2 regions of the Paenibacillus sp. J31P190 genome follow, and region 1 is predicted to be linked to the other one. Evidence: riboswitches for the same ligand, from Rfam matches in the RefSeq annotation. Region 1 holds a riboswitch; the other holds the start of a gene.
The links. Region 1 has a riboswitch for cyclic di-GMP ahead of AC58U0_RS35050 (pyridoxal phosphate-dependent decarboxylase family protein). Riboswitches for the same ligand answer to the same signal wherever they lie in the genome.
Positions count from the first base shown of each region.

Region 2: linked by a shared signal. The riboswitch ahead of AC58U0_RS27750 (S-layer homology domain-containing protein) and the one ahead of AC58U0_RS35050 (pyridoxal phosphate-dependent decarboxylase family protein) in region 1 are both predicted to bind cyclic di-GMP.

Region 1 is NZ_JCAUAS010000040.1:3,601-19,944, reverse strand. It holds gene AC58U0_RS35060 (GDYXXLXY domain-containing protein) at 1-1,351, opposite strand, end outside; gene AC58U0_RS35055 (methyl-accepting chemotaxis protein) at 1,516-3,252, opposite strand; gene AC58U0_RS35050 (pyridoxal phosphate-dependent decarboxylase family protein) at 3,259-4,929, opposite strand; cyclic di-GMP riboswitch class I at 5,023-5,108, opposite strand; gene AC58U0_RS35045 (ABC transporter ATP-binding protein) at 6,340-8,142, opposite strand; gene AC58U0_RS35040 (ABC transporter ATP-binding protein) at 8,126-9,880, opposite strand; gene AC58U0_RS35035 (YrzA family protein) at 10,065-10,271, shown strand; gene AC58U0_RS35030 (hypothetical protein) at 10,926-11,198, shown strand; gene AC58U0_RS35025 (HPr family phosphocarrier protein) at 11,264-11,506, opposite strand; partial or broken gene AC58U0_RS35020 (NAD-dependent malic enzyme) at 11,503-12,932, opposite strand; gene AC58U0_RS35015 (AEC family transporter) at 12,963-13,886, opposite strand; gene AC58U0_RS35010 (tripartite tricarboxylate transporter permease) at 13,982-15,508, opposite strand; gene AC58U0_RS35005 (tripartite tricarboxylate transporter TctB family protein) at 15,564-16,022, opposite strand; gene AC58U0_RS35000 (Bug family tripartite tricarboxylate transporter substrate binding protein) at 16,098-16,344, opposite strand, start outside.
Region 2 is NZ_JCAUAS010000020.1:102,290-118,633, forward strand. It holds gene AC58U0_RS27745 (O-antigen ligase family protein) at 1-1,409, opposite strand, end outside; gene AC58U0_RS27750 (S-layer homology domain-containing protein) at 1,491-3,866, opposite strand; cyclic di-GMP riboswitch class I at 3,884-3,978, opposite strand; cyclic di-GMP riboswitch class I at 4,099-4,193, opposite strand; gene AC58U0_RS27755 (hypothetical protein) at 4,465-5,007, opposite strand; gene AC58U0_RS27760 (Tle-like phospholipase domain-containing protein) at 5,056-5,574, opposite strand; gene AC58U0_RS27765 (transposase) at 5,775-6,443, opposite strand; gene AC58U0_RS27770 (helix-turn-helix domain-containing protein) at 6,702-7,316, opposite strand; gene AC58U0_RS27775 (hypothetical protein) at 7,884-8,264, opposite strand; gene AC58U0_RS27780 (Tle-like phospholipase domain-containing protein) at 8,413-9,051, opposite strand; gene AC58U0_RS27785 (transposase) at 9,244-9,675, opposite strand; gene AC58U0_RS27790 (SMI1/KNR4 family protein) at 10,536-11,141, opposite strand; gene AC58U0_RS27795 (DUF6531 domain-containing protein) at 11,147-16,344, opposite strand, start outside.

The sequences.
Region 1 (16,344 bases):
ACATAACGAATAATAAGCCGGTAAGTACGGTAAGAACAATAGTACCGCTATCAATCCAATTGAAAAGTACGAAGGAAGCAATAATGACAGCAGCAAGTAAAAAGAATATACGATGTACCAACCCACCAATGTAGATAAAAGCTGCAATCGTAAGCGCCAGAAAAACCAAGAGAATTGGAACATTCTCCGTAAATACAGCCGCTCCTGCTCCAAGCAGCAATCCACTAATGAGTATCGTGTATCGCACTAATGAATTTAGTCTTTTTGCTATGATCATCGCAATGACAGTGACACACCCAAAGCCTATTAGTATATTCTCCGGTTCATTAAATCCTAGTACAACAGTGATAATCCCAATGATCGTCAAGCTTCCCAGAAGTGAACCAATGATGATGACCGAAACGGTGAGGACACGGACGACCCATTTGGTAAAATCTCCTTCCGGCTTTGCTTGATCCGCAGCTTCTAGATCTGAGCGATTTTCCGGTTGCAACTGCTTGGAAGATGGATTCCAAGAACGAATAAAGTTCATGAACTTCACATTCGCAAAGATGAACAAGATAATAAACAACAAGCTGGCAATGAAAAAAAACTCGTTATAATACTGGATTATAAGCTCGATATATTTGACTGTCACCGTGATCGATACCCACAGACCGGCAAAAAATAGATAAGCTTTATTCCTCGTCTTGTGTGTATAGTAAACGGCTGCCGCAAGTACTAGGATGAGAGGCAAGTTCATAATGATACCGTACTTTTCGTACGCATGTGAATTTGAAGCCATGACTAAAACCGCCATCCCAACTTGAAAAGAGATCCATTTCAGAAATGGCGAGTACATACGCTCCTTCTCGCTCAGAACATACAAGATGCCATTTGCAATGGCGATTCCGAGCCAGATGGTGATTTGAATGATTTCCGCATCTGAATTTACCCCCCAACGCCCAAAGAAATAAATTCCGTAAGCGAGATGGCCTAAAATATAGGCCAGTACATAGTAGGGCTGCCATCTGGTTAATAAGGCAAGCAAAAATGCCGGAATGAACCATACGGTGAACAAGCTGTAACTGTCCGCATGTGAATTGTAGGTTTGCCCAATGAGTCCAACACCTACACCGAAGGATATACAGCTTGCGAACAAGCTAAGTTTACTTAGAAACTGCCTGCCATTTTGGCGCGAAAGCCATACAGATAAGCCGTAAAAGCCCATTATGAGCACAAAGACAGGAATGAATTTCTCCCAGCGGTTCAATTTCTCCCAATTCGTAGCAAAAAAATATACAATGGCGGTTAGTAGAGCACTTGCTCCCAATACATAGCCTAGTTGAATCATTACAAATTTGGATTTCATGATGAATATTCCTCCTCTCGCTTACTTCTAATTGTACTAGAGATATGTAGTTTGAGAAGTACTATCTATTCCTAGTACCAGATCATTAGCCTAAGGATGATTAATGGATTTCAAATAAAAAAGCCAGCACTGGGCTGGCAATCAAATGAAAGAAGTCATTATATTCAATCTGTAATCTTAAAATTTTGAACAGAACTTTGCAGGACAACAGCCATATCAGATAATTGGCGAATAGCCGAAGTAATTTCCTGAATGGAAGCACTTTGCTCTTGAGCAGCAGCCGCCACTTCCTCGTAGCCTGCAGATTGTTCCTCTGTAATACCAGAGATTTTCTGCATGGCGTTAGAAATAATCTCGAAGGATCTTTCCGCTCTCACTAATGTATCGATTAAGTGATCTGTCCGATTGGAGAAAACAGAAATACCGTTAAAAATAACTTTAAAGCTTTCATACGTATCGTTAATCCAGCTTTGACCTTGTTCGACTGCTTGATTTCCCTGAACAATACTCTCCATGACAAGAAGGCTGTCATTTTGGGTACTGAAAACGAGCTCGGTGATCGAGCTTGCGGCTCTCGTGGACTGCTCCGCCAGCTTCTTCACTTCACCAGCTACAACTGCAAAGCCTTTCCCCTGTTCTCCAACCCGTGCCGCTTCAATGGACGCATTCAGTGCTAGTAGGTTCGTCTGCTGTGCAATTTCGGTGATGATATGGATAATTTCCCCGATTTCCTTCGAGCGGTTCCCTAGCTGCTGCGCGGCTTCTTGGGAATGCTTCATCTCTTTCTGAATCACATTCATCTGGTGTAATGTCTTCTCAACAAGCTGTTGGCCGTCAGCAGATTGTGCACCTACCTTATGGGCCATTTCCTGCATCTCTTTGACTTCGGATGTTACCTCTGATAATTCCGTATTGATCTCAACGATGGATGAAGTACTCTCTGTAATGGAAGAAACAACTTCAGCAACCCCTTCGTTCATGCTGTTCATGGAAACGGCAACCTGCGCGCTGCTAGAGCTGGATTCGTCCGCAGACTGATACAATTGCGCGCTGGTATTGGTAATAAGGTTGGATGAAGAAAATATTTGGCGGATCAGGGAATCTAAATTCTGACGCATCTCATTAAAAGCATTTGCCAATTTACCGATCTCATCTACTCGCTGGATTGCGACTTGTGCAGATAAATCTCCGGCAGCAACCTTTTCTGTTACACGCATCAGTTGAATGACTGGTCTCGTCACACTTCGACTTATGAAGAAGGCTATCAGACCTCCTATAACTATAACGATTAAGGTAATTGTAAAAGTTGTCCATAACAATTCTTGCTTCGTTTTGGGAACGACCGAGGCATCTAAATCAATCCCGACAATTCCGACGTTTTCGCCTTTAACGTTTTTGAGGGGAACAAAGACAGATTTATGTATACCAAATTCGTCCTTGTAAATCTCACTGATCATTAATTTATTTTCTTTGATCGCGGTGTTCATTTCAGGCGTAAAGGGATACTCGGTGCCGAAATCTTCATCAACGCCGGTTAAAATGACGATTTGATCTTTATTTTGAACTTTCTGCAAGACATAAACATTCTCAAGAGAGTCTTGCTTTTTAAATTGTTCAAATTGCTGTTTTATTTTGCTATAAGCCGGTTTATCTTTACCTGTAATTTCATCTGCATGTTCGGGAATAGAAGTCATATATTTTGAAACATTTTCAATGTTTGTCGTTAATCTTAGAACAAATTGATCCTCAAGCTTCGTTGTTAAACTTTTGCTGGCCAAATAGGAAGAGACGGTGAAGGCTGCGCATACGAATAACAGCAGCAGTAAGATACTGCTCGTCATCTTCACCGCGATTTGTCCTCTGAACCAGTTTATTATTTTATTTGGAGCATGCTTTGCCACTTTCAATTACCTCCTGCTTAATAGCGATGTTTCGGAATATTTCTCATAGACTTGCACTACAGCTTCCTTCAAATATTGAATAATTTCATGTACATGTTTGGTCTCCGTATAAGGAGAAATGACAAAAATCTTTGTCGCATACAGAGCAATAGAATTAGCATCCTTCGTTTGAACAAGCAAATGCTTTTTGGTGTCGCCAAAGAATATGCGGTCGCGATGATTCCCAAGCATTTCGAATAAACGTTCGTTAAATTTATTATTCCGCTCAATTTCCTTAAGGGTGCACTTGCCTGAAACTTCTTCCTGAAAATGCGGACTGCCTTCCGGATATATACGAAATAGTGTAATGATGCCAGGATTATCGTTATTAACGATTTCAGCTTGAGGGATTTCTTCGCGCAGCGCTTCCCGGAAAGCGAGATTAACCTCAACGAACTGAGCCAGCAATTGCTGATAACCTTGAATGCCGAATGCAAGCAGAGCGCTGTATATACTGATAGAGCTTGCCATGCGCGAGCACTCCAACGTATATCCAGTATGATACTGTCCGTATCCCCGATGTCCGACATAGGGGGTTTCATCCGGATGCAGATCCATGAGCCTTAAATCGGCGGCATCCTTGACCAGAAATAGGCTTGTCAGGTAAGGGGTTTGCCCTAGCTTTTGAAAATCGAAGCATAGCGAGTCGGCCAAATGCAAATGCCTCATCTTGCTTTGGATAGAAATTAAAGCCTGAGCGACATCTTTCTTTAATTCGAGTGGATTGGCGGTGAAATCATAGTCATTAAAGAAAGCAAAGAATGCACCTAAGGCAGAGTCTGCATGAATATGTGGTCTCATCAATCTATGATGAACGGCTACTTTATCAGACACAGCATAAATTTGTTCCAAATCGTCAATCCCCATGGCATCCGTTGTTCCTGTCGTAGCTACAATGTAAATCGGGATTCCGCCTCGTGCGATTACTTCTTCCATTTTAACTCGCAGATCATCCACATCCATGGAACTGTCAGCATTCGTGCGAACTCTGATCAGTCTATCGCTCCCTATGCCGGATGCCTCCATAGATTTAAACAAGCTGTAGTGAGCGGCATCGGAACAAAAAGCATACAAGTTATCGGGAACACCTTTTTGCAAAGCGTCCGGAACGAATTTGGCGATCGCTATCCGGAGTCCTGAGAATACAGCTCCTTGCCCGCCCCACGTCGTATACCCGCCGCTTTTCAGCGCATCATAGTCTATTAATTTGGACATCATGCTGATGACCCTTACTTCCGCTTCAGCTCCGGCTGGGCCGTATACATCCCATAAATTGTTGCCATTAACCAAAAATGCCGCGATCATGCCCATAATCCCAGGGATGCTTGCCATCGGCAAAATATTCGTCAAAAAATATTTCGTATGATAAGGATGATCATGCAGCAATTTCAATAGCTCTGTATTAACTTCCTCTAGGGGGACGCTGCCATTAGGAATGAAGCTATCTCGAATTAGATTGTTATAGAAAGTCCCTGTTCGGTTTTTCTCGCCCTTGAGATTGACGCCATCCGGGTTTTTGAGATCATCCACTCCTGTTACTAGTTGTTCAATGAGCCGCAAAACCATTTGACGCGTTTGTTGGTTTCCATCCTCACTGGGGAATAATTGCTGTACATTCGTTAATCTCTTCTCTCTCATTAATTTCTCTCCTATCGATAGAATTGCTTGAAGAAAATGTTCACAAAAAAAAGGAGAAACACAGGCATGGATGCCCTATTCCACCAATTGCTACAATGCAACTGGCTGACATATCCTTGTTGGATGTAGTCCCTTTAGCTTTGCGTCCCTATTTTTCAATAGGTTTGCCATTATAAAGTTGTAGGTGAAAATTCCCATCTTCGACAATAATCGACAACAAAACTTTACAATTTTATACATTTGTATAGTATAGTAATATAAATAAAACAACACATTTTTCCAGTATTGTTTGTAAAGATATTATAATGTAACTATATTGCTTTTTTAACATTTTCCTCGGATGGTGGTAAAATAGGTTCGATTGTCTCTTTTCGAGACAGTTATACCAATACACGCAAATACGAGGGTACAGGGCTTATTTATTTCGAAAAAGCTAATCCAACTTATGGAAAGTGATAACACCGTTCTGGTTAAATGAAGTAGAGAATCCAGGAATCTAGGAATCTAGGAATCTAGGAATCTAGGAATCTAGGAATCTAGATGATAAAAAAAGCCTAATGGTAGACGCGCGCAACATATTATTGCGCCCAAGGCATATGTGTAACCATGCACACTTACTCAATCGAGAATTGTTGTACGTTGTACAACAATTTGTAAGCAAATCCACGTTTTCCTCACGAATGTTGCAGAAAATACAACAATTCCTACCAATAGCAGCCCAAATGGCGATAAATAGGCTGAATTGTTGTAAAACATACAATATCTTCAACTTTCACAGAACAAATCAAGGATAATTGTTGTACGTTGTACAACTTACCATCCTAATTCGGCAGTTCTCCCATATATCAGCACAAAACGCCCCTTCTTATTACGGGGGTAACCAGGGGAGAAGCTTCACTTACCCCAAAACAAAACAATAATAAAAAAAACCTGGCCATTAGCCAGGTCCTTCGATTAAGCCCCTCCAGCTACTTGGACATCTGCAACGATGTAAAACGATGTAAAACATCATTACAAGCCCACGCAGCGCGGGAGACAGCACTGTTTTCATCTGCAACGCTGAAAATCATCGTTACGTCGCGAGACAGCCATGGCTGAGACATCTGTAACGCTGTAAAACATCGTTGCAAGTTGCACGCAGCGCGGATATCAGGCCATATCTCACCTGTATATAGGGTTGCCTCTCTGTCACCCAAAACATATAAAATCTTATCAGTTGAGAAAACCTCTATCGAGACCATTCAAAGGTGAGCGAGCGCGTTTAGATGTAGCTTTTTTCGCCGATAAGAAAGGGGCCATCGTGACCCAAAACTTATTCTTTCTTATGGGGCAAAATAAGCTTCGTCACGACTTCCTAACAAGAAGTCCGACAAAGCTTATTTTCACACCCTCAGTTGCGGCGCATTCATGTTATGAGATGGGTTGAGCTGCATCCATATTCCCCTGTGAATGGAGATATAATTGCTCGTAATAGCCACGAAGCGCAAGTAATTGAGCATGGCTCCCTTCTTCAACAATTTTCCCCTGACTCATCACAATGATGCGGTTAGCATGCATAATGGTCGAGATGCGATGTGCGATTACAAGAGTCGTTCTTCCCTCGGCTACAACCTGAAGCGCGGATTGAATCAACTGCTCCGTTTGGGAGTCCAAATTCGCTGTAGCTTCGTCAAGAATCAGTACTTTCGGCTTGAATACGATAATTCGCGCGAATGAGATCAGTTGTCTCTCTCCTGCGGAAAGCCCGCTTCCTCTCTCGGATATGCGTGTCTCATAACCATCTTTCATTCGTGAAATGAGATTATCTGCCCCAACCATTCGACATGCCTCAATAACTTCTTCACGCGTTATCGTTTCATCGAACATCCGAACATTGTCCAGAATACTGCCTGCATATAAGTACGGTTCCTGCTGTACAAGTCCAACCATTCGGTGTAAATCCGCCTGCGGGATATCCCGCAGATCCGTGCCATCAATGCGGATACTTCCTTCCTGCACATCATAAAAGCGGCAAAGCAAACTTATCAGCGAGCTTTTTCCAGCGCCCGTCGTCCCCACAATACCGATCATTTCACCGGGCTCAATATGAAGCTCTAGATCCTCAATAACAGCTGTATCCTTCAAATAACCAAAATGCACATGGTTGAAATGTATGTCCCCCTTCACCTCGGACAACGAGGGTGACAACGCGCCTTCCTTATCCTTTACTTCCGGTTGAATGGCGAAGATATTCCAAATTCGATTGACAGACACCGTTGTAGATTGAAGGGTATTCCACTGCTGTGTAATGTTATTAATCGGTTGAAAAAACTGCCGGATATACGTAATGAAAGCATACAAAACTCCGAATTCAATCGTTTTATCGAACACAGCAATACCGCCAATCCAGGTGATAAAAGCTACCGATAAATTCCCTAAAATATCAAAGGAACGATTGAACAAAACATTGGTACGAATTTCTCTCAAATTTGCACGGAAATATCCTAGATTCCGATCAGTGAAGCGATTCATCTGTTCCTTTTCTTGATGAAAAGCTTGAATGAGATGCATCCCGGATAAATTCTCAGCGGCAAAAGCAACCATTTGAGACAGCTGCGTCCTCGAAAGCTGATAGGTTTTGCGCATATATCTGCGAAAGCTTATAGCTATGAGCACAATGATGGGAATCACAATCATGCTGTAAAGCGTTAGCTGCGGGTCCAGATGGTACATCAGTACGATAATGAATACGAGTGTCATGCCATCGCGTACCAGACTAAGAAGAACCTGCGTAAAAAACTGATTCAGCGTTTCCGTATCGCTGGAAACATGCGTAATTAGGCTGCCGCTTGGCGTACGGTCATAGTAAGACATCGACTGCTTAAAGATGTGCTCGAACAAATCCTTGCGTATTTTGGCGACGATGCTTTGGCCGGCAAACTGCAATAAATTATTCTGCAGATAACTGAAGAATAAACTGCTGATGGATAGACCTGCATAAAACAAACAGATGAGCAGCAGTGAGCGATAGTCACTTTTCCCAATCATCAAATTATCATCAATCGCGATCTTAACTAGATACGGCTGAAACAAATCTGCAGCTATCCCTAGTAACGCGCAAAATAAAACAGCTGCAAAGGTGAACCTATGCGGTTTGGCATAAGCGGATAAAGAACGAAAGGAAGATCGCGTCTTCTGCCGCTCCTCATTGCTTTTGTTACTCCGTTTGGGCATCGTCGCTACCTCCCTCTTGTATCGCATGAAGCTCGGCGTACAAGCCTTCCTGCGCAATTAGCTCTTCGTGCGTGCCGCGCTGAACAATCCTGCCTTCATGAAGAACGATAATTTCATCCGTATGCTTTAACGCGGAGATTCGATGAGCGATCCAAATGGTCGTTTTGTTCAATCGCTCCTTTCGGATCGTATCGATGATGTGCTTCTCCGTCACCGAGTCAACAGCGCTTACACTATCATCTAGAATCATCAAAGGAGAATCCTTAATGATCCCTCTGGCTAAGCTTGTTCGTTGACGCTGTCCACCCGATAAGGTGACACCGCGCTCGCCCAGCTTCGTCTCAAACTTTTCAGGAAATGATGTAATGCTGGAGAGGATTTGTGCTTTCTTGGCAGCACGTTCAACCTGTTCTAAGGGTGATTCTCTTTTATAAAAGGCGATGTTATCCCGGATGGTCGTGCTAAACAAGAACCCCTCTTGTGGAACGTAAGCGATTTGATTTCGCAGGCTTTCTAATGTCACATCGCGAATATCCGTATCCCCAATCCATACCGTCCCCTCCGGCGGGTCGTATATCCTAAGCATCAGCTTCACCAAGGTCGATTTGCCGCTGCCTGTTTTCCCGATAATGCCAATGGATTTACCAGGTTCAATTGTCAGAGTTATGTCATGAAGCACTTCGTCCTCATCATCAGGATAGGCGAAGGACAAATGTTCAATCCGAATTCCCTCGTGATCGAGGTCGGATATTTGCGCAAGCTCGTTTTGTACAATTTCGGATTTCAAATCGAGCAGCTCATTCATTCGTTCAAGCGAAGCTCGAGAGCGCTGCATGGCATTAATGACGCGGCCAATTTGCTGTAAAGGGTTAACCATCATCCGTATGTATAGCGTTAATTCAACGAAATTACCAATCGAAATCCGAGCTTGAATGGTCAAATAGCCCCCGAAAGCAATCGCGATGATCAGCGATATTGCGCCCAGAAACGGAATAAGTGCTTCAAATAAGGAAGATAGCCGAACCAATCTCAATTGGTTGTCGCGAATCCGATCTACCGTTTCGCTGAATCTACGAACCATAATTGGTTCCACCGCGAATTTCTTGGCTACCCGTATGCCTCCGAATTGCTCCTCGGCGGACTCTGTCATTTTGCCTAACGCTTCTTGTACCTGTAAGGAATGCTTTTTAATAATTGGTTGAAATCGAACGGTTAGAACAGGAATAAGCAATAAGGGCAATATACAGACGAGAATTAAATAGATCGGGATCGAACTGAATAACATCATGAGAATGGCAGCTGTGATCAAAATCGCCGAGTTTACAATGTGGTTAATCCCCATGGATATCGATTCTCGAATGACAGTTACGTCATTCATCACATAGCTCAGCAGCTTACCAACGCCGTTCTTTGAGTAAAATGTTGCGCCCAGCTGTGTGAAATGGTTAAACAAGCGGTTTCTTGAAACAAACTCGAAGCGTCTTCCGTTTCGCATGATCATATACTGACCAATGGCTGTTAAAACACCGAATGTGACGCCGATCATCAGCAGCTTTAGACTGTAGTCAATTATAAGAGTTTTGCTCAAAAGTCCTTGCTGCAGCTGATCAGTAAAAATGCCTAGCAGTTTGGGGTAATACGAATGAACAATGTTGCCTAAAGAAATGGACAATGCAGCTACAACGTACAACGGCCATTTCTCTTTGAAGAAATCAACCAATAATCGTGTAGACTTCAAAACGACATCACTTCCTACTACAAGTTTGTCTAGCAAATGAGGTATTCCCGATCCATCAGAACATGCGATCATGTATCCCCTTACAGTATACGCCTATTCATATGTACTTCCTATATCAGATATTGACGTTATAATAAGAGAAGTTGTCTAAACTTTACAACTTAGCTTAGGGAGGAGTAAGATTATGGACTTTCTTTTGGACCGCATAGATAATAAAATCGAGTTTTTTCAAGCTTATGATATGAAGACGTTGGAACGTCAAATCAACGAACAAATCGATAACAACAAAGCTTTATTGCTGGACGTGTTCGCGATTCAGCATCACATCGTGTTCGACCCGAATGCTGGTAAAATGCTGTACAGCGCGGTTGTGCATTTTAAGGTGAAATAAATTAGATAACCAAAGCAAATGCCTCAGGTCCATCGTAATGAATATACTTCATGCGCAGGGACGAATCTGATTTGGTTTCCTCTCAACAAATCAGAAGCTTCATGAAAGGGAACGTCGATGCGTTATTGCGATAGAAAGCCGCTATTAGGCTATCGAAACGGAACGTCAATCACTTATTTCCGCTTTGAATGCCGTATTTCAGTCCTAAATGGCAAAATAACGCATCCATATTCCCTTTATGCTCAAAAAGGTGGTTTTTTTGATAAATAACGCATCGTGGTTCCTTTTGAAACTTGTGAAGTTGTATTTCTTACAACATTAGGTAAGTGAATCCACTATATGCCTAGACATTGTTGCAAAAAATACACCAATTTCTGCCCAAACTAGCTCAATAGCAGGAATGAAGGCTAAATTGTTGCACAACATACAACATCATCCGTATATCAAGAAGAAATCAACGAAATTGTTGTACGATGTACAACTTGCGACCCTCTCCCACTTCTGTGAACAGTAATATTGCGATAAAAAAACCTTCAACTCCACTTTAAAAGTGGTGCTGAAGGTTTTTTGGTTCAACGTTTGGTTTGCTCCTGGTGTTGCGCTTGGCGTTGCTTCTGGTATTGCTCTTGGCATTGCTCCTTGGTGTTTCTCTTAGTGTTGCTATTGGTGCTACTTTTTTGTGTTGCTCTTCGTGTTGCTTTTTGCGTTGTACTTGGCGTTGCTTCTGGCATTGCTCTTGGTGTTGCGCTTGGCGTTGCTCCCAGTGTTGCGCTTGGCGTTGCTCCCAGTGTTGCTCTTCGTGTTGCTCTTGGCATTACTCCCGGTGTTGCGCTTGGCGTTGCTCCTGGTATTGCTCTTCGCTTTGCTTCTGGTATTGCTTCTTGTGTTGCTCCTGGTGTTATTACTTGGTGTTGCCACTTGGTATAGCAATCGGCGTTACACTTGCTGTTGTCACTTCGTGTGACCCTTTCGTAACAACCCTTCATTCACGATCAAACTCCGCTTAGCGGAAGTCCATGTTTGATAAATAGCTCCTCCATGGCATGCTTAGCCTCAACTTCGTCGGGACCATGAATTTCTAAATGATACACCTCGTTGCTGAAAAGCGTAATGCTTAGACCAAGAATGCTTTTGACATCGATGAAACGTTTGCCCACTTTGATAACAATGCTCGATTGAAATTGATTAGCCAACTGATTGATTTCTACAATCGCTCTTGTGTCCAGTCCACTCATATAGCTCCCCCTGACCTGAATTCGCGTGGCATTCTCCGAGCCACTCCGGTTCTTATTGCTGCTTCAATGACCCCTGTCCGAATGCGTCTAACGACCTCTTGATTGAAAACACTCGGAATAATGTACAGTTTGTTCAATTCTTGCGGGGCTACAACAGAAGCGATAGCCGCGGAAGCAGCTAGCTTCATTTCCTCATTAATTGTAGTAGCCTGGCAATCTAAAGCGGCTCGAAATATGCCTGGGAAGCATAGGACATTATTAATCTGATTCGGGAAATCAGACCTTCCAGTCGCGATTACGCCTGCAATGTCTTCAATTTCGTCGGGATGAATCTCCGGTGTAGGATTCGCCATCACGAATACAATGGGATGCGGCGCCATCCGTTCAACATCGACCCGCTTCAATACACCACCGGAGGATAATCCGATAAATACATCCGCCCCTTCGATAACTTCGTGCAAGGAGCCTGTTAATTGATTCGGGTTGGTTCGCTCTGCATACCCGTTCCACATGGGATTACTATACGAAGTACTGCTCACCAAAACCCCTTCTCGATCAACTCCGATCAATTCCTTAACACCTGCTGCAAGTAGTATGTTTGAGCAAGCTATACCAGCCGCCCCAATGCCACAGATTACAACCTTTGCTTCGTTAATCGATTTCCCAACGACTTTCAGTGCATTAATGAGCCCCGCATACAGAACGACTGCTGTCCCGTGCTGATCGTCATGGAATACAGGAATATCAAGCTCCTCACGCAGCCTTTCCTCAATTTCAAAACAACGCGGCGAAGAGATATCCTCTAAATTGATCCCGCCAAAAGCAGGGGCTAGATTCTTAATCGTAGTGATGATTTCTTCCGTGTTTTGCGTGTCTAAACAGATTGGAAAGGCATCGACATCCGCGAGCTGCTTGAACAGCATCGCCTTACCTTCCATGACCGGCATTGCCGCGTAGGGTCCGATATTACCCAAACCAAGCACCGCACTGCCATCCGAAACTACAGCAACTGTATTTCGCTTAATCGTAAGCTTGTACGCGTTCTCCTGCTTCTCATGAATCGCCATACAAACGCGCGCAACATCGGGTGTATACACGCGAGAAAGATCGTCCCGATTCTGAATCGGCACTTTAGGCTTCATCTCGATCTTGCCGCCTAGGTGAAGCAGGAAGGTGCGATCTGATACATGAACAAGCTTTACACCTTGAAGCAACTTGATTGCGCTGGTGACAGCTTCCAGTTGCGTTCGGATGCTGTTACAGTAATATCACGAACCGTCCAATTTGGGCCTGTTTGGATAACGTCTATGGCAATAACATCCCCGCCATTTTCCGTAATGACAGTAATTAATTGTCCAAAATGAACGGCTTCCGTTTGCAGCTCCACACGCAGAATAATGCTTTTGCCGCCAATAGTGTCTTTCAAAATGAACTCCTCGTTTCTAGGGCATCATGCCTAAAATAATAGTTTCGATACATACACGACTATGGTAACAGTCAAGCTGCTGAATAAAGTAGAGAGCAGAACCACTTGGGCAGCGTATTCCGGGTGATTCCCGTATTCTAATGCAAATACCGCGCTGTTCCTTGACGTGGGAAACGAGCTGGCGATAAACAATGCTTGTGCGGTTGTACCTTCCAAATGGAGCAGTAAAATCAAGATTAGTGCGAGAATCGGTGAGACAATAAGTCTTCCGAGAAGGCTGAAAATAAGTACGCTGCTAACATGCTTAAACTGCAAGTAAGCACTCTGTGCACCTAGCGTAACTAGTGCTATCGCAAGGAAGGCGTTTGATACATTCTGGAGCGGATGCCATATGAAAGCCGGAATTGGAATCGCCAGAATATGCATCAGCAACCCCAGTACAAAGGCATGTATCATGGGATTTTTCAAAAGCTCCCGCAGCATCTTCTGCCCTTGGTTTTGTGCAGAAACCGCATTAACCAAGCCAAAGGTATTCGTTAGAAGGTTTTGGTAAATGGTGACAATAACTTGAACAGCTAAACCGACCGAGTTCCCCTGAAACACAAGCTGTGACACCGGCAAGCCGAAATTACCCGAATTGCTAAGTACTACACTATTTGAGAAGCTGGAAGACAAGCCTTTATCAAATTTAGCCAGCTTTGCTGTTCCTTTGCTCACTGCGATAAGAGCGATACTTTGCAGAAGCAAAAAACTAACGATTTGCAGCAGCGTGCTCCATTCCAGCTTACTTTGATAAATATTCGTAAAAGAAACCGCTGGAAGTAAGAAATACGCATTGAGCTTAGACAATGTATGCATATCGAAATGAAATACACGATGCATAAAAGCGCCTGCTCCAATTAATAAAAATACAGGTACAATAACATTGAGCACGATAAGAAAAAGTATGTCCATTTGAATTTCACTCCATGAAATGAAACCCCTATTCTACCGATAGAGGCTGATTGGTATCAGAGCTCCACCCAGCTTCATAGGGGTTTTCGTCCAGCTTATGCTTCTTCGTTTACGAGAACATTTTTGCCTCTCATCTTCAGGATTAAAGGAATCGTCAACCATAAGAAGCCAATGATCAAGAAAGCGAGTGAAACAGGTTTTTGAAGGAAAATCATGAAATCTCCATTCGAAATGGTCAACGCTCTGCGCATGTTATTTTCCAGCATCGGTCCAAGAATAAGACCAAGTACCAGCGGCGCTAACGGGTAATCGTTTTTCGATAAGAAGTACCCGACAAGACCGCAGCCCATAATCAAGAGCAAATCAAACGTTGAATATTGAACCGCGTAGACACCGAAAACGGAAAACACGATAATTAATGGAATCAAATATTTCGTTGGTGTTTCAATGACTTTGGCAAACACTTTGACGAGCGGCATATTCAGTATAAGCAGCATCAGATTGCCCACGAACATACTGGCAATAACGCCCCATGCGAGCTGCGGGTGATCTTGGAATAACAAAGGACCCGGCTGAACATTGTACATAATGAAAGCGCCCATCAGAATAGCGGTGGTACCGGATGAAGGAATGCCGAGTGTCAAAAGTGGAATCATGGCGCCGCCTGACGCCGCATTATTCGCAGCTTCCGGAGAAGCTACACCCTCAATGGCACCTTTCCCGAATTTTTCGGGATTTTTACTGATTTTCTTTTCTACAATATAAGCGAAAAAGGAGGCAAGAATGGCACCGGCACCAGGCAGAAGCCCGATGAAAAATCCAAGAATTGAGCCTCGAGCGATAGGCGCCGCGCTATCTTTCAAATCCTGCTTAGTCGGTAGGATTCGATTGATTTTAGCCAATTCGCCATCGTTTCCTTCTCGCTGCAGAATGGTCTTGAACACCTCACCGACAGCGAAAGTACCCACAGCCACGGTAAGGAATTCCAAGCCCTGATAGAGCTCCGGAATATTAAATGTAAACCGTTCAACGCCGGATACGTTATCAATCCCGATCGTTGCGAGCAGAAGTCCGAAAGCTGTCATCATTAAAGCTTTGACCATGGATTTGCCAGCTAAACCGCTGATTGCGAGTAAGCCGAGAACCATGAGAGAGAAATATTCGGCAGGACCAAACTTGATGGCAACAGCCGACAAGGGCCTAGCAAGGAAAATAAGTCCTATTAAGGAAATAATGCCGGCCGCAAAGGAACCGATCGCCGAAATCGCAAGCGCTGCCCCGGCTCTGCCTTGTTTAGCCATTTGATAACCATCTAAAGTCGTTACTACGGAAGAAGATTCTCCCGGTGTATTCAGCAGGATGGAAGTCGTCGATCCTCCGTACATCGCTCCATAATAGACACCAGCAAGCAAAATAATAGAGCTCGTCGCGGCTTCCTCAGGACCTAATCCTGCGGTCATTGTCGCTGTTATCGGGATTAACAGAGCTACACCGCTCATGGGTCCAATCCCGGGTAGGACACCTACCACTGTACCAATTAATACGCCTAGAAAAACAAACACGACATTGTGCCACTGCATTGCAGTACCCAAGCCATGAAGCACATAATCAATCGTGCCCATTTCAATAACCTCCTTAGAGCTTGCTTTTTAGCAAACCCACTGCGTAAGCGATATCTTAGAAGCCTAACCAAGTTGGAAATCCAGGAAGTGAACCATCCAGACCATTCACATACAGCGTATACACCCCAAAGGAGAATGCAGCTGAGATCAAAAGCGAAACCCAAATTCTACCTCTTTGCATCGTTTGGAACCCAATCATTAAAAAGAGAAACGTGGAGATGACGAATCCGACATCTTCGAGAAATAACGCATATAGGACTGCTGAAACGAAAATGATACCAAATCTTTTGTAATCCAAATTTTCTTTATGTTTTTTCGTTTGCTGCTTGCGGAACGTATCATAAATGAGACGAATGCTCATTAGTGCTAAGAAAGCTCCCAGCATCATTGGGAATATATTCGCGCCTACGTTACTGCCGTAAGCACTTGTTGAAATGCTTCTGCTGCCGAGTACAAATGTGGTGCCAATAGCGAAAAAAACGATACCTGCATAACGGTCAAACATGGTATTCATCTGCCTACTCAACCTCCTGCCCTTCGTGCATGGGAAGAAGGCAAACTCGCTTCTCCCCAGCATCCCAAGGCTCTCTTATTTCTGCATACCCAAAGCTGTCAACATATCTTTCAATTGCGTTTCTTGCTGAGCTAAGAAAGTTTTGAAATCATCCGCTTTTTTATAGTCTGTTTCCCAATTGTTCGCAGTCATTTCTTTTTTCCATGTATCGGATTCAACCATTTTCTTTATTGTATCTTCCCAGAACTTTTTCGCACCCGCATCCATATTCTTAGGTCCGAAGAAGCCGCGCCAGATTAAGAATTCAGCGTCAACACCTTGT
Region 2 (16,344 bases), on a different contig from region 1:
TAAGTCCGATCCCCCGTCTTATTCCCTAGTAGCACGTAGCTTTTAGCGGATTCATATTTCACTGAATGTGACCATGGGAGAGCACGTTCAGCTCTTTCTAAATAAGCTCGGCCTTCACTTAGCTGCCCAGATAATACTAGATTCGTCCCCACCCTTTTACAGGTGTAGCCCCATTCAAACCACCCCAATACCGCAACCAACACAATCAAAGTACCAGATAAGATAACTTTTGAAAATGGAGTCTCCATCTTCATACGCCATGTAAATCTATTATTTATCGGAGTCTCTACAAAGCTTACTAGAAACAGTAGTAGCATAAACACCCATGGGAAGCTAAGATCAAAATCAAAGCCCGCATGCAGCAGGATAACCGTCACCATCACCATAGCTGCCTTCACCCAATAAAAATCTATCTCTCCGAGACTTTTTGCTTTGAAAAATCCCCATACTTTTAGGTAGAACCATCCTATCCACGCTAAAAAAGCCAGCAATCCAAGCAGCCCTATATCCATCGTAATTTGCAGAAAATGATTATGGACATATTTAACAAAGTACTCCTTGGATCGGTATAATTGTTGCAGAACAACCCATCCTCCACCGCCACTCCCTGTCCATCCATAATCCCTAATGATTTGTAGACTATCCTTCCAATATACAAGCCTTATTTGAAATTCAGATGTTTGGGGTTGAATGGACTGCACTCTGCTCCAGAAAAATAATGGATCCTGTTTGATAGTTGCGGCGATCACATAGCTCAAGAAATGAGCAAATGCGGTCCCCATCCATGCGGCTCTCTTTCTAAATTCCGGAAATAGGATCAGACTGATACATATAGATAATAACCATAGAATCCAAACAGAACGAGAAAATGTCAAGAGCAAGCCTGTTCCGCTGATAACTGCAAGCAATAAATACCGTTTCTTCTGCTTGCTTACGTAAAAGAAGAGTCCAGATAGAAGACCAATCAATAAAACAACAGCTAACGTATTCGCATACTCTATAGTAGATTCAAGACGTCCTTTTCGCTCTAAGTGCAGTAGAAGCCCCCACACGACGAGCCCAGCTGCAGCCCATGTCCATGACTTTAAATACCTGATTTTTTGTATTAGAGGTACTCTAATTACTATCAAAGCCCAAGGAACAAGTAAGCTAAACTTTGATGCTTCCAAGATGGCTTGCTCCCAATCAACGGCATAGAGAATAGACACCCCATACATGATTGCCATAAACACAATAAGAAAGTGAAATAATGAAAATTGAATTTCCTTGTCCCAAAATGCGAACACAGCAAACCCTGCTAGAAGAACAATAAATACAATAAGATAGCTCTGTTCGTAATAAAATCCCTGAAATAATGAGCCACTCCAGCATAGGAGCAATAAAAGCCCTGTCATCGTTTTCACTTTCATGTAACACCTCTGCTTATCTAACTTATCCCTCTACTATACAAGAAAACTGCCGATTAATCGGCAGTCACTTGGTCAATTTATTTAATTGATAAACCCAACTACCTGTAATAGTCTCTTCAACATCACAACCGCTTGTGCACGAGTGGCCTCGCTTTGTGGCGCAAAGTCAGATTCTGTCATGCCAGTAATTACTCCAACTTTCGTTACCTGAGCGGTAGAGTTTCGAGCCCAAGTACTTATTGCATCTTTATCCTGGAAGGAGGCTATTGGGCTCTCACTAACAGCATCAACAGATTTACCTGTAAATTTTAATGCCTTTGCGATCATAACAGCCATTTGTTCCCTTGTGAGCTTGGCATTAGGACGGAATGTACCATCCTCATACCCCTCGATTAGTCCCGCTTTAACGGCAGCACCGACGGTACCTTGGTACCAGCTTGCGGAATCAACATCCTTAAATTGCATACTGGACTTAACTTCATTTAATCCTAAAGCACGAGTAAGTAATGTCGCGAACTCGGCACGGCTTATCACTTGTTCCGGCGAGAATGTATTAGCTGCTGTTCCTTCAACCAATTGCTTTGTAGCAAGAAACTCTACATCTTCTTTTGCCCAATGCCCACTTAAATCTTTGAAGGTTTGTAGCCCTTGAACAACGGTGTAGATACTATTTGAATTTCGCTTTATCGTAACTTCCGTCTTACCGTTGATCGTTGTAAATATAGCCGGTACAAACATTAATTTACCGGTTGTTTCATCAAAGGTAACTGCGGAAGAACGATTTTCATTTAAAACTTGAGGAACTGTTATGGTTCTAGTCACATATATGCTGCCAAAGTTATTCATCTCATGTTTCTTGCCATTCGCCTCAGCAGTAATACTGAAGTCGACTAGGTCTGTTAACAATTTGACGTTCAGGCTTTTAGCTTTGTTTTCTATTTGTTCAGCTTTGCTCCCTGTAACTATCTCGATTTGAATGGTTAGAACAACATCTTTCAATGAAGCCCCCAATTGAGTAGCTAGCAAAGTTAAATCTATTAATTTTATAGGCAAATTATAGCTTGCCGATTCATTTTTAATGGAAATAACTGCGGAAGAGTCTTTAAATGAATCTGCTAGTGTGCCTACTGGCAATTGAACCTGAGATATCGGATCCGATCCTTCGATTTCTAGGCTTACTGTTTGTGCACCCTTGTCCTTGTCTTTGAGAAGACCCAAGGCTTTTCCTAATTTGTCGGCATCAAGAACGACTTTCGTTACCTGTTTGCCTTCTGAATTGGTATCTTTAGTTACGGTCGCTGCTCCTTTATCAAGCTTTACGCCATCTTTACCATCTGTTATCCCCGTACCCGGTGCAGGAGTTATAGGTCCTGTATTTCCCCCGACTGGAGATGTATCGTTTCCACCTTCACTGTTATCTCCAGGATCAGGACCAGAATCCCCGTTGTCTGGAATCGTTATTGGATCAGAACAGTTATCCATTGTGCCGTATGGCGATCCAGTACCATGATAACTCGGGGTACCCCCTGGAGTTCCGTTTCCAAGATTGATCGGGTAAAAATTCATAACACTACTACCAAGAAATAGATCGCCATTTCTTAGATATAACTTAGCCAGATAGTTCCCACTAGCCGGTAGCAGAAATTCATTGCCTCCACTTGTGTTCGAAAGATTAAGCTCATAGTTGTGGTTCTTAATCAGATTACTTGTAGTTTCAAAATAAAAGTAATAGTTACCTACGTATTTCAAACTACCTATACTCACAGATTCGTTGGTCGTAGTATCTTTTAATGCAAGATCAGAGATTGTGAATTGTGACTTATCGATTTGCGTGACAATGTTACTATTCCAAACACTATTATCATAAGGCATATATAATTCGACTCTGTTATCCCCATCTAATAGAGGAGTAAAAGATACTAATTTAGCTCCGCTCGGCATGTAGGATCCAGCAGGAATTTCTGAGAAGTATTGGTGCCCCGGCGATCTGTAAGCTCCGCTTGTAAAACGGTCTGGGCTATAATAGGAAACCGTTGAATCGCTCCAAACACTTTTACTAAGCTCTGTAGTTTGGTTACATACATTCATAACGATTTGGCTAGGCGCTTTATTAGGATTTAAGTTCAAATCATACTTAACCACTTTCAACAAAACATTGTTATCGTCATAGGTGGTATCTACAACAGTTCCGTATGTACTATAGGTTACATTAGTAACTCCTTGAGGGCTAGTAACTTGAATCGAGACCTTATTAGGATCATGAATATACACCTGACCGCTTAATTTCCCTGTAGTCGGGTTGTAAGTAAACCAGATGGTTTGTGCAGCATAGGATATAAGCGGCATAAACAGGGTAGCAACCATAACAACAGCAATTGACAAGCTTAACTTTCGTAATGACATGAATCTTAACAAAACAGCATCTACTCCTTTTTCTGTAAGTAATTTATCTATCAAAAAATAACCAAGCTCCAATGAGCGACCCGGCTATCATCCCATGAGGTATAACTCATGGCTTAGACCCGTGGCTTTGCGTCTCCATTTTTCAATGGGTTTGCCTTTGTTCGTTTATTGCTTGGTTATTAGATAATTTGGAGCTTAAAATTTCTTCTTCAAACGCACTCTTCCTAAATGATGTAAATCAAGCACTTCCTTCCTTTCTTTTTAGACAATAAAAAACCAAGCCCCTAAAGGTAACCCGGCTATCGTCCCATGAGGCATGACTCATGGCTTAGACCCGTGGCTTTGCGTCTCTATCTTTCGATAAATTTGCCTTTGTTCATTAATGCTTGGTTATTGGGTATATTCGCTCATTATTACTAGTCGTATAGAACCAACTATTTTCCATACTATTCCATAAAACATCAAATTTCAACACATTTCTACAAAAAAGAGGAAATCCATTTGCAAAGTGTGTAATTTCACACAAAATAGGGGGGGGCAATTTGACTAGCCGCCGCTCATAATCTCTGAGCGGTTATTTGTGTTGTTAGCGATACTGCGGCAGACAAAAAGAAAACCTTGCGAGGGTTAGTCGCAAGGCGATTCGGACGAATCATTTAGAAAACGTATTTTTGATTGGTGGGGTAGAGTCCCAGCTTATCAATTTAATATGGTACTTATTAAGTAATTCATCTGCACGGATTAATCTATTACTAGTAAATCTACCATTCCGTTCAATAATTAAAGCATCGGGAAAACCATGCCGATACTCCTCGCTATTTTCCAAATCACCCATATAATAGTTTGGGCTACCTGGAGAATAGTATATTTCTTGTGTTTGATTGACCTCTAGCAATGTTATTCTCTCATTCCCGCTAGCCAATCGTTTCTTCCACTTGCGATATTTCCCACGCCCTTCATCTGCACCAAAACCATCAAATTCACATATTAACGTATCTTGAATAACCTTTCGCTCTCCGTTAATTTCATATTCCAAACGATATGGAAACTCTCCGTATGTGATTTCAGGGCGTTGAGGGTTTGGTTCTGAATGAATTCCTATGAATATGAGAATCCAAGGAAAAGCAAAATACGCCACAGATACAAATGCCACAAATAATGGAATGCCTAGCAATAAAAATATTTTTACTTTCATTTACGAGCATCCTCCAACAAAGCACTTATTACTGAATCCATCGAGTGATTAGCTATTGCCACTATAAGCCGTTGTCCCAGTTGGTACTTCACCAAAAAGTCCGTTTAAAACTTCACCCGTAACAACATAATTCGTTACACTGGCGGTATAGTCCAGGTCACTTAAACCATATTCACTTAAATCTGGTTTTGCTGGATTAAATGTAATAGCATTTTTATTGTTGGCAACTGCATTTGCAACCGCCTCAGCTCCCCCTTTTGAATGCCCTACCATCGTTATTTCAGCATTCATATTGTTAGCCACAAAATACTCGGAATTTGAAATCGAGTCTTTCATGTCATTTGAATAACCAAATGGTTGTTGAAGATTATTGCCCCAATCCCCCCTTGTGCTAGTGCCTTTGTTAACTAGTGAGTATTCCGTCGTTCCATCTGCTTTGACACTTGAATATACACCTATTTTTAATCCCTCGTCATTTGTCAGAATGTCAATTATTGTCAGTCTATCAGCAACTGTTGTTTTATTTAGAACGTCGTCTTCTGTAGCACCATAAATGTTTTGTGCCATTACAGCGGCTTCCATCACAGTAGGAATATGTCCACTCGGATCAATATACCTCAGAGGATTGTTCCACACATAAGCATACCCATTCTGACTCTGCGGATTACCTAACGTCCCCTTATACGTATCCTAGCTAACTAACCGTGTTAATTCGTAAAAATGGACGGTGACTGTATTCCAATCGCCGCCCATCTGTTCCAATTATATCATCCTGCCTGTTTCAATACGACTGGCATGCTATACTCCGTCTTTTTCTTCATAAGTGCATACACCAAATCAACTAACTTTCTCATTATACAAATGATTGCCTGTGTCTTGGTCTTTCCTGCCGTCAACCGCTGTTGGTAATACTCATAGTAGTAGGGATTGTTAGGCTTACCGCTTCCTCTGGCTACATTAATCTGTCTGCAAGCCAGACGGTAAAACAGTTCGTGTAGCCTTCTGTTACCTTGCTTACACTTATAATGCTTATGTCTGTCGCCTGAACCAACTAGAATTGGTGCAATTCCTGTAAATCGGGCTAGCTTCTCAGGGCTTGTAAACCTGTCGATATTTCCAATCTCGGCTATGAATCCTGCAGCTGTGACCAACTCAATGCCATACATGGACTCTAGTTTGTACATAGTATCCTTCATCAGCACCGCCAACCGCTGTTCTATGGCTTCCAGTTCCTGCTTACAGTTACGTATACGCCGTATATGACTCTGGATGATAAAGTCTCTCTCCTGTTGGTACTCACACTTCGTAGAACCGTCTTTTTGGATTAGGTGCAGGATTTTCTCAGCAGATTTTGTTGAGCAGGCATAATTGCTTGGTACTAATAAGAACGCACGTAATGTTTCGACTGTGACCCCCCGAAACTCGCAGATCGCCAACGGAGTGTCTGCTGTTTCTTTTTCAAGTGATTCTTTTCTTGATTCTTTTTTACATGAGTATTACTTATGATTCTTATTAGTGAGACTGTCGGACGGCTAACAACAGACTCTAGGTCTTTCAGCCAGACTACCTGTCTTCCATAACCGAATCTATGTCAATATCGCGGACTCACAGTCTAAAGCACCTGTTTTGCACCCTATTACAGACCGTATGACGGTTATTGGGACTGGGTGTCCGCTGAAATGGCAGACAGAACATTATTGTCCGTTCACATCGAACGGAAACTGCTTCGCTAACTCCGTCCTCAAGAACTGAGCATAGCTGTCCAGAGTTTCCTTTTCAGCGAATTTGTCTATCGGCAGTCGTCTTTCATGAAGTCTTTGAAGTCTTACGATAAATCCCTTGAACTCGTCTCTCTTGACCATTGCTTGTATCCAAGGTGTCAATTTCCTTTCATTGACTTGCTTCCGAACGCTAGCGATAAACTCATGCGTCTTTTCACTCATCAGGAAATACGGGTGGCAATGGAAGTAGTTTGGCAGATAATACGTATTATTCTTCCTGTCCTGACTGACCAGTATCAGTTTCTTGTCCGCTAGTTCCTTTACAGCGCGCTCCACTGATTTTGAACTGCATGCGATATTTCTTGCTATCATTTCGATAGTCGGGTAGCACATGCTCTTATCGCTCATATACGCAATAAGGTCAATGAGTACCAACTTCTCATAGGAACTCAAGCTAATACACCGGATAAGTTTTATTGGAACTTTGACATAACCCTTGTGGTGGGACGTGAATTGACTTTCTTGACTTACCTCATCCATGTAGGCATTAGCGGCTTTGTTATTCTTAATCAACCAGTTATCTCTCATTTGCTTACCATCCCTCTTGTGGTTTGTTACCGCCACTCGGCGGTTTTGAAGTTGGGAAGGTGGCTAGCCTAAACGTACCTTACCTGTTATATATGAACTGGCACGTTACCAGATTGTCTTTACATGGTAATCATCGTTGCTTATTGCCAGATTGTTGCGAGTGATTATTAAATTCTCCTTACTATTCGTAGTCGGCTAATGTCGTACTGAAGTTGCGGGATGTTTTTCTTGGAAAAACCGCAAGAAAGCGAAGGTAAGGAATTTGGCATGAAATATGATGATAACAGGGGATTCTGATTCGGTAGGGAAAGAGGACGACGATGCAAATTGGGTATACAATTAAAGCCATAAGCTGTGCGTACACAGAAATTGACGGAATTTTGATACGGGGCTTTCGAAGGTTAAGTTCGTTGGAATGTGAATAGTAATTCACTAGGCAATGGGTGGGGTCTATTGAACCTGCCGCCGCTCATACTCTTTGAACGGTTATTTGTGTTGTTAGTGATACAGCGGCAGATAAAAAGAAAACCACCCTACGATGGTTAGTCGCAAGGTGGCTCGGAAGAATCATTTGGAAAAAGTATTTTTGACTGGTTGACTAGGATTCCAACTTATCAATTTTATATGGTTTTTACTAAGCAATTCATCTGCACGGATGATCCCCCCACTAGTAAACCTTCCGTCTTTCTCAATATACAAGGCATTTGGAAAACTACTGTCATTTCTATCGGTATCTAGATCGCCCATATAGTATTCCGCACTTCCGGGGAATAAGTATATTTCATTGGAGTCATTAACTCTAACTAACGTTACATTTTTTTGCCCACTAGCTAATCGTTGCTTCCATTTGCGATACTTGCCTCTCCCTTCATCTGCACCAAACCCATCGAACTCACATATTAGTGTATCTTCAATAACTTTTCGATCTCCATTAATTTCATACTCCAAACGAAATGGAAACTCTCCGTATGTGATTTCAGGGTGTGGAGGATTTGGTTTGCTATGAATGCCTATAAATAGGAGAAGCCAAGGCAAATTTAAAAATATGATTAAACCTAGTAACAGTAATGGAATACCTACTAACAATGTTTTTGAATTAATACTTATACCCCGCTTCCTGCAAAGCCATTATTACTGCACCCATACCATGATTATCAATTAGTTCATTAATATAATCCGATATACTATTATTATACCAAGCATGATATGTGTAATCATAGACTTTTGGCAAATATACCACGTTTCCAATTGAGGGCTCACCAAACACTGTATTTAATACTTCACCTGTAACTACATAATGGGTCATGGTTGCAGAGTAACTATCTTTGTCTAAAGCAAACATCCCAAGGTTTGGTTTAGCAGGATTAAATGTAATGGCATTCTTATTGTTCGCAACTGCATTTGCAATTGCTTCAGCCCCTCCTTTTGAGTGTCCTACCATCGTGATTTCACTATCTGAATGGCTAGCCACAAAATACTCAGATTTTTCAATTGAATCATCCATATCATCTGACATACCCAAGGGTTGACCAACATTATCTGCCCAATTTTCTGGTAGACTAGTACCTTTGTTAACCAGTGAGTACTCTTTTGTTCCGCCTAACTTGATTTTTGAGTATACGCCCATTTTTAATCCAAAGTCATTTGTTATGATGTCCTCCAGTCCCCATCCATTTCCATTCGATATTAATGTTCCTTTATCTTTATCGCCTGCACTATAAATATTTTCTGCCATTATAGCGGCTTCCATCACAGTAGGCTTGTATCCACTTGGGTCAACATACCTCAATGGATTATTATGCACATAAGCATACCCATTCTGACTCTGCGGATTACCTAACGTCCCCTTATACGTATCCTAGTTAATAAAGCGTTCCATACTAATAAAGAAGATGGAAACCTTTTCCAAGCCCCCGCCCCAAGTATATCATCCTGCTTGTTTGTATTGTACTGTCGGCTTAACGTACTCTGACTTGTTCTTCATAAAAGCATATACCACATCAACTAACTTCCTCATTATGCAAATAATTGCTTGGGTTTTAGTTTTCCCTGCCTCCATCTTCTGTTGGAAATAGTCATAGTAAAAGGGATTGTTGGGTTCTTTGCTCCCTCGCTTAGTTCCAATCTGTCTACAAGCAAGCCTGTAAAACAGTTCGTGTAACGTACGGTTTCCTTGCTTACACTTATAGAACTTCCCCTTGTCCCCCGACCCTCGAAAGACAGGAGCGATACCTGCAAATCGTGCTAGCTTCTCAGGACTAGAGAACCTACTAATACAGCCTATCTCAGCTACATAACCTGCCGCTGTGACCAATTCAATGCCATACATAGATTCTAACTTGTAGCCAGTATCCTTCATCAGTACTGCTAGCCGCTCTTCAATAGCCTGTATTTCTTCCTTACAGTTTCGGATACGTCTGATATGACTTTGAATAATAAAGTCTCTATCGGCTTGGTAATGCCTTTTGGTATTTCCGTCTGCTTGAACTATGCTTAGTATTTTCTCAGCAGACTTTATTGAACAAGCGTAATTGCTTGGTTTGAGAAGAAATTCCGGTCAATCGAAACTCGTACTCCTTCCATGTTCAGCCCCCAACCGAAATTTTTTAACGAATTTCGGACTATATTAGAGGGCAAGGTGGCTAGCCTAAAACGTATCCTTACCTGTATATGTTGACTGGTCGTCACCAGATTTCTTTCTTACACACTAATTATCGCTACAATGGTCAGTTAAGTTGCGGACAAAGTAACCTTCTTGATTACCGTACACACTATAATTGTCGTGCTATCCATCCTAGAAGGTGCGATTCAATGCCTTCTCACCCTCAATATCGTTGCAAGGTATTCTACAGTTGCGAATAATTTTGAAAAAAACGCGAGAAAACGAAGATAACAAAAAACAGGTCAATCATGGTGGTATCTGACCATAATTGACCTGTTCAATGTAACGCAAAAGCGGTATTTAGGGTATAATATTCAAGCTTTTTTGTGCGTACAAACGAAATGAAAAAATCTTAATAGCGGTATTACAAGGGTTATGTTAGTTATTTTTACAATGGTAGCTTCATTCGGCACTGGGTGGGGTCTATCGAGAAGCCGCCGCCAATACCCACTGTATGGTTAATTGACGTTCCTACCAATGAAGCGGTGGATAAATAAAGAATACCACCCTACGATGGTTAGTCGCAAGGTGGTTGAAGACAATTGTACTTAATTAAGTTATTCAGACTTATTATTTTTAGTCTTTTTCATTAATTCTAAGAACTCATTACTCATTTTTATTGATACAGCTTTAGGACTTTCTAATTGCTCTTCGAGTCGTACTTTAAAACTCAAGATAAAATCAGTAAATGATTGAGCAATAAGATAAACATTATCCCACAACTCTTGAATGGAGGGGTTCATACGCTCTTGTTCATGATCCCAATAGTAAATTCTCCCCCAAGTTTCTTCACCTACTCCAATACAGAGTTGATCTCCACCTGGACTCTCAGCTATTGGGATTAAAGACGTTGGTATACGTCCATTATAGCGGTCAATAATTCTGAACAAATTACTTTCTCCTTCATGAAACCCGTAAAAGTTAACAATTCCTTCAGTACCATCCGATCTCGCCGTAGGATACTTATTCAGCAATGGGAAACATATCTCCTGGGTAAAGTTTACACTTCCAAATTCCACAAGAAATTCCGAGTAGTCAATTGGTAATTTAATATTATATTTCTGTTCAGTCTGCAAAATTAATTCTTTAGGAAAAGTACCAAATCTACCTGTAATCCCTAGCTCTTTAAATTTATCTTTGATATTTTCAAATTTACTTTCCAATCTAGCTACCTCCCTCTTAAATCGGATGCTGAACCAATATGTGGTATATTTCCATGTAGTTTTGAAGGAATTAATTGAATTGTATTATCATCAAGATGATGAGGAGTCAACTCATTGTCTATAAGCCATTGCTTTGCCTTAGTTTTATTTTCTAAACCCAGGATGTCTTTAAGTTCGTTGTACACTACCTCAAAATCATCTTTAGTTCCATTAAGTTTACCACTTTCGAATGTAAGATCAAGTCTTGACCAAGGAGAGAAATTAGGTCGTCCATTTATAAATTCAACACCTGCATCACCAATTATCTCTTTAACTTCTGCCTTATCAGAATACCATTTACCACTGCCACGTGTTCCTTCCCAATAACCACCAGTCTTCGGCATTCTTGTCTTGGGAATACCTCTGCCTAGTCCCATTAATAAAATTTCGTCTTCTAGGGTTTGTGGAGTAAAATTTGCATCGTAGATTGCTTCCCCTTCAGCACGGTCAGGGTCATAGCTCGTAATACCTCTTGCCTCATCTATTTTCTTCCACGCTTTTGTCCACAAGCCAAATGTACTATCATCGACTACTGAATCTAAGAATCCTGATACTTTATCTAACCAATCATGCCCTGAAGGGTCAGTGCGAATCAAAGGATTATTTCCCACATACGTATACAAATTTAAACTCAGCGGATTATCAATCTGCCCCTTATACGTATCCTCACTAACAAACCGCCCTAACTCCGGCTTATAGTATCTCGCTCTAGCATACGACATACCGCTATAGTAATCATACCCTAATCCTGTATAACCGAAAAGGTTATCCGGTCCCGGCCAATTGACATCGAATTTCTTGGCATCCGTAGGGATTCCAAATTCGTCATAGTGGTAACGTGATGAGACGCGGCCATCCTTCTCAATTAAGCCTACTGCGCTACCTAGTGCATCGTTAAGGTACCACAATTTTCTTGGCGCTACGCCCTTTTCAGCTCCTGCTGTACCATCATGAGGATCCCAACCATTGTTGGCATCATAGGCTGGTAGATACGTCATGGAGATCCGTTCTCCGCCAGCTCCATAAGTATAGGATTCTTTCCAGCGGTAGAAGTCGTTAGATCCGCTTAACTGATCTTTATCCGTTACTTGAAGTGGTTCGGGATTCGCCAAGCTTACATCATTGGTATAGTTGAACTCCCAATGCTTCTTCTTGAATTGCTTCTCCCAGCCTTCACGCGGGCCTCCCGGGTGCATGTCTGGGTATGGCTCTTCTACCTGTCCACATTTCTTTGCTAGACCCGGAGGAATGAAGCCTGGCGGTACTTCATGGCAGTTATTTTTGCCATTACCATTACCATTACCATTATTGCCATTGCCGTTTCCGTTGTTTCCATTACCATTGCTATTACCTTGTCCGTTTCCACTTACGCTGTGATCCGTTGGACCATGTTCCACGTCCACGATCATCTTCGTCCGATTGCCATCTCCATCGTAGAAGAATTGCGAGATATCTTTCTTCGCGCTGCGATGCTGCTTCAGGCGATTAGCCGAATCCCAGATGTATTCTTCCATCAACTCTGGGGAAGAATTGCTGCTTGCACTTCGTATGGACGGGTTACTACCATATACACCGTTTGTAACCGATCCTGATCCATACACTTGGCTAAGAACCGTTGGACTGATCAAGCTTGTTATTGCCTCATCATCCTCGTCATCTTCTAGGCCCATTACGCGTAACAAATTGCCTCGCGGATCATAGGTGAAGTCCTTGTAGTTGCTTCCGCTTTGCCAATGAAGCAGCTTATCTGCGGGATCATACGTATAGGTTTCGGTATTCGATAACGAATCCCATACACTCTGTTTCGCTAGACGATTGCCTATCGCGTCGTAGCTGTAGTTCGTTAACGATGGCGTTGCAGCCGTCCGATCATTGTATTGCTTCACTTGTGTTAATTGATTAAGCGCATCATAAGCGTATTCGGTAATCATCGATTCCTGATGTTCGCCGCTATCCGAATCATCTTCATCGTTACCGTCTTCTACTCGTTCCAATCGTGAACGATTCCCTACAGGGTCATAAGCATATCGGAGATCCTCTACGACTTTACCAAATTGGTTCGCATGACGTAGCTCCCGTACTTGACCAAGCACGTCGTAGCTATAGGTACTGATTCCTTCCGTCGACAGCTTTTTCTGAGTCAGCAAGCCACGCTTGTCGTACGTGTAGCTGGTGGTTAAACCACTTGCATCGGTGACACCAGTCATGCGATCCATGAGATCATACTGGTAGGTAACGGCAGTCTGATCTGGATACACGACTTTGCTGCGCTGCCCGGTTGGTGTCCACTCATAACCGATGGTCTGGTTGGCGCCATTCGTAACCCCAGTCAGACGATTCAATGCATCATATGCATATGAGGTCGTTCCGGTTGAATCGTTCATGGAAGTGCGTCGACCGATGGTATCGTACGCATAGTTGACCTTTTTCCCATCGGAGTAGCCGATTTCCTTTAGTCGATTCATCGGATCATATTGATAGGCCGTTAGTTTGTTATCCGGATATTTAATATGATCCACATTGCCGTTGCTATCATAGCTTAATTGTGTAAGTTGATCTAAGGGATTTTTCTGTTTAACAAGTTGATTTCGTTTATTGTACTCGTATCCCGTTACCCGCATGAGAGCATCGGTTTTACTCGTTATATTCCCTACAGCATCATAGGTATAGCTAGTTGTTGCTTGTAAGGCATTCGTTACCGACGTTAACCTGCCAAGCGGATCATAGCCATAGTTTGTTGTTTGCTGTTTGGCGTCGGTGATGCTTTTCAAACGCCCTAGCGGATCATAATTCATCGAGGTTGCCTGGTTCATCGCGTCTACAATCGACGTAACAAAACCTAAGGCATTATAACCATACTGAGTCGTCGCTCCCAACTCATCCGAAGATGTGCGGACTCGACCCAATTCATCTCGCTCTAGAGATGTCGTATTACCAAGTGGATCCTTCGTGCTTGTCAACAATCCACGAGCATCGTAAAACATCTCCCACACAGCGCCACCCGGTTTGATCGTCTTGGTTAAACGTCCGGCTTTATCATATTCAAAAGATGTTGCGAAATTCAGCGCATCCGTCACTTTAATTAAACGGCCTACTGCGTCATAGCCATATTTTGTGCCATGGCCTAATGCGTTCGTTTCATTAATTAAGCGGCCCACGTGATCATACGTATAGGTAGTTATAGCGCCTGAGGCATCCTTTACTTGATCAGGTAAATTCCGTTCATCATAATGAATCTCGGTAATGCCGCCCTTCGAATCCTTGGTCCAAGTGAGATTGCCATTGCCGTCATATCTGAATTCCGTCACTAACATAATGTCTTGACCTTGTTCGTTCTTATCCTTAACGATCATGGTCTCCATACGGTTGACGTTATTATATAGATACTCGGTCTCCGCTCCATTAGGAGCTACTTTCCGCTTCATATTTCCTACAGCATCATAAAAGAACTCCGTCGTATTGGAGAGATCGTCCGTCACGGTTTTGATGCGATTAAATTCATAGGTGAAGTGCGTTTCTGCACCGGCAGCATCCTTATGGTATTTCAGATTGCTGTCTTTATCGTATTGAAACTCTTCCCGATTATGAAGTGCATCAATCTTGGCTATGACACGGTCACGCGAGTCATATTCCATTGAACTGACTTGACCCAATGCGTCCACAATATCCGTTACGCGATTGAGACCATCCCGTTGTAAGTGCTTCTTGTAGCCAAGAGGATCAGTTACAAATTCTACAAATCCATTACTGTAGTTAGAAAGCACCACGGTCTCGTCCTTGGGATTCACGATGCTAGTTGGTACGCCACGCCCATCACGGTTAATTTGGCTTAACTCACCCAGAGCGTTTGTGATGGTATCCATATTGCCCTTGCCGTCATACCCGATGATGGTTTTGTTTCCAAGAGCATCCGTAATTTCATCTGGTTTGTTGAAGGCGTTGTAATGCATGGTTGTTGTATGGTTTAGTGGATCAATTGTTTGAAGCAGATTGCCATTAGGGTCATAGATGTATCTCCACGAATTGCCTCTACGATCTATTTTGAGCGTCATATTGTCGTTACTGTCATATTCAAAACGTTCTGCGGTTCCATCTGGGTAATGGATGGCGGTCTGGCGGAAGCGTTCGTCAAATTCGAATGTTTTTAATCTTCCCAACGGGTCTTTCGTGACGGTTCGACGTTCCTCTGGGAAATACTGGACTTCTCCGTCTGCACCGTAAAAATCTCGTTGGAAAATAACCCGGCCCTGCTCATCGTACTCGTTTTTAAGCGTCGCCGTATGGTTCGGATTGTCGATTTCCTCCAGCTCATGCTTCTTATTGTATCTGAAACGGATTGTGCCTTCATCCGGCAGCCGGATCGATAACAAATCATGGTTTAGTTCATCGTATTCATACACGATCTGCCGGCCAAGCTGGTCAGTGATGGAGGCGATTTTGCCACCCTTCAAGTAATCGAAGGTCATGCTGGCACCTTCGGTCTCTACTTTCATCAGCATCGTGTTGGTGTAGTTCAATCGGGTCTCGTTCCCATTCGGGTCCTGAATCCGGTACAGCATGCCGTCCTGACGGAATAAATAGCTTAAACCCTGTGGCGTTTCCAGCTTAAAAGTGCCATCCGATAATTTGCTCAGTTGATCATACGTACCAGCAGGTGTCGTATAATTGCCGTTCGCGTTCGGCGTGTACAAATAGGCAGCGCCTTCCGGATTGATGAGGTACAGCTTGCCATTCTCCCGATGCTCCAAACGCCATTCGTACGTATGATGCCAGCCGTAACCCACTGCACCGTCGTATGTATCTCGGCTGTGATAAGTGACTCCGAATTCCAGCGGCATGACCGCCTGCAACGAAATATTCGTATGGTGAAACGAAAAATCTCCAGTAGCCAAATTGATCGGATCCCACCAAGATGGAACGTTGGAGCCTCTATCGTGGGTGATTTGTTCGCGTTTCAAATCATCCCGAAACTCTTTATAGGAGATTTCCCCCGCTAATTCGGGTTCAGGAATAATTAAGTTCCAGCCGATCGGGATCGTACCCGGACACGTTTGACCGTCGTTGCAAACACTTAATGTGCGGTTCTCGTTATAAGGCGGATCATTGAAAGGCTTGATAAGGTTATAAATAGCGATTTTATTGACACCGTCAACGACTGCCGGCA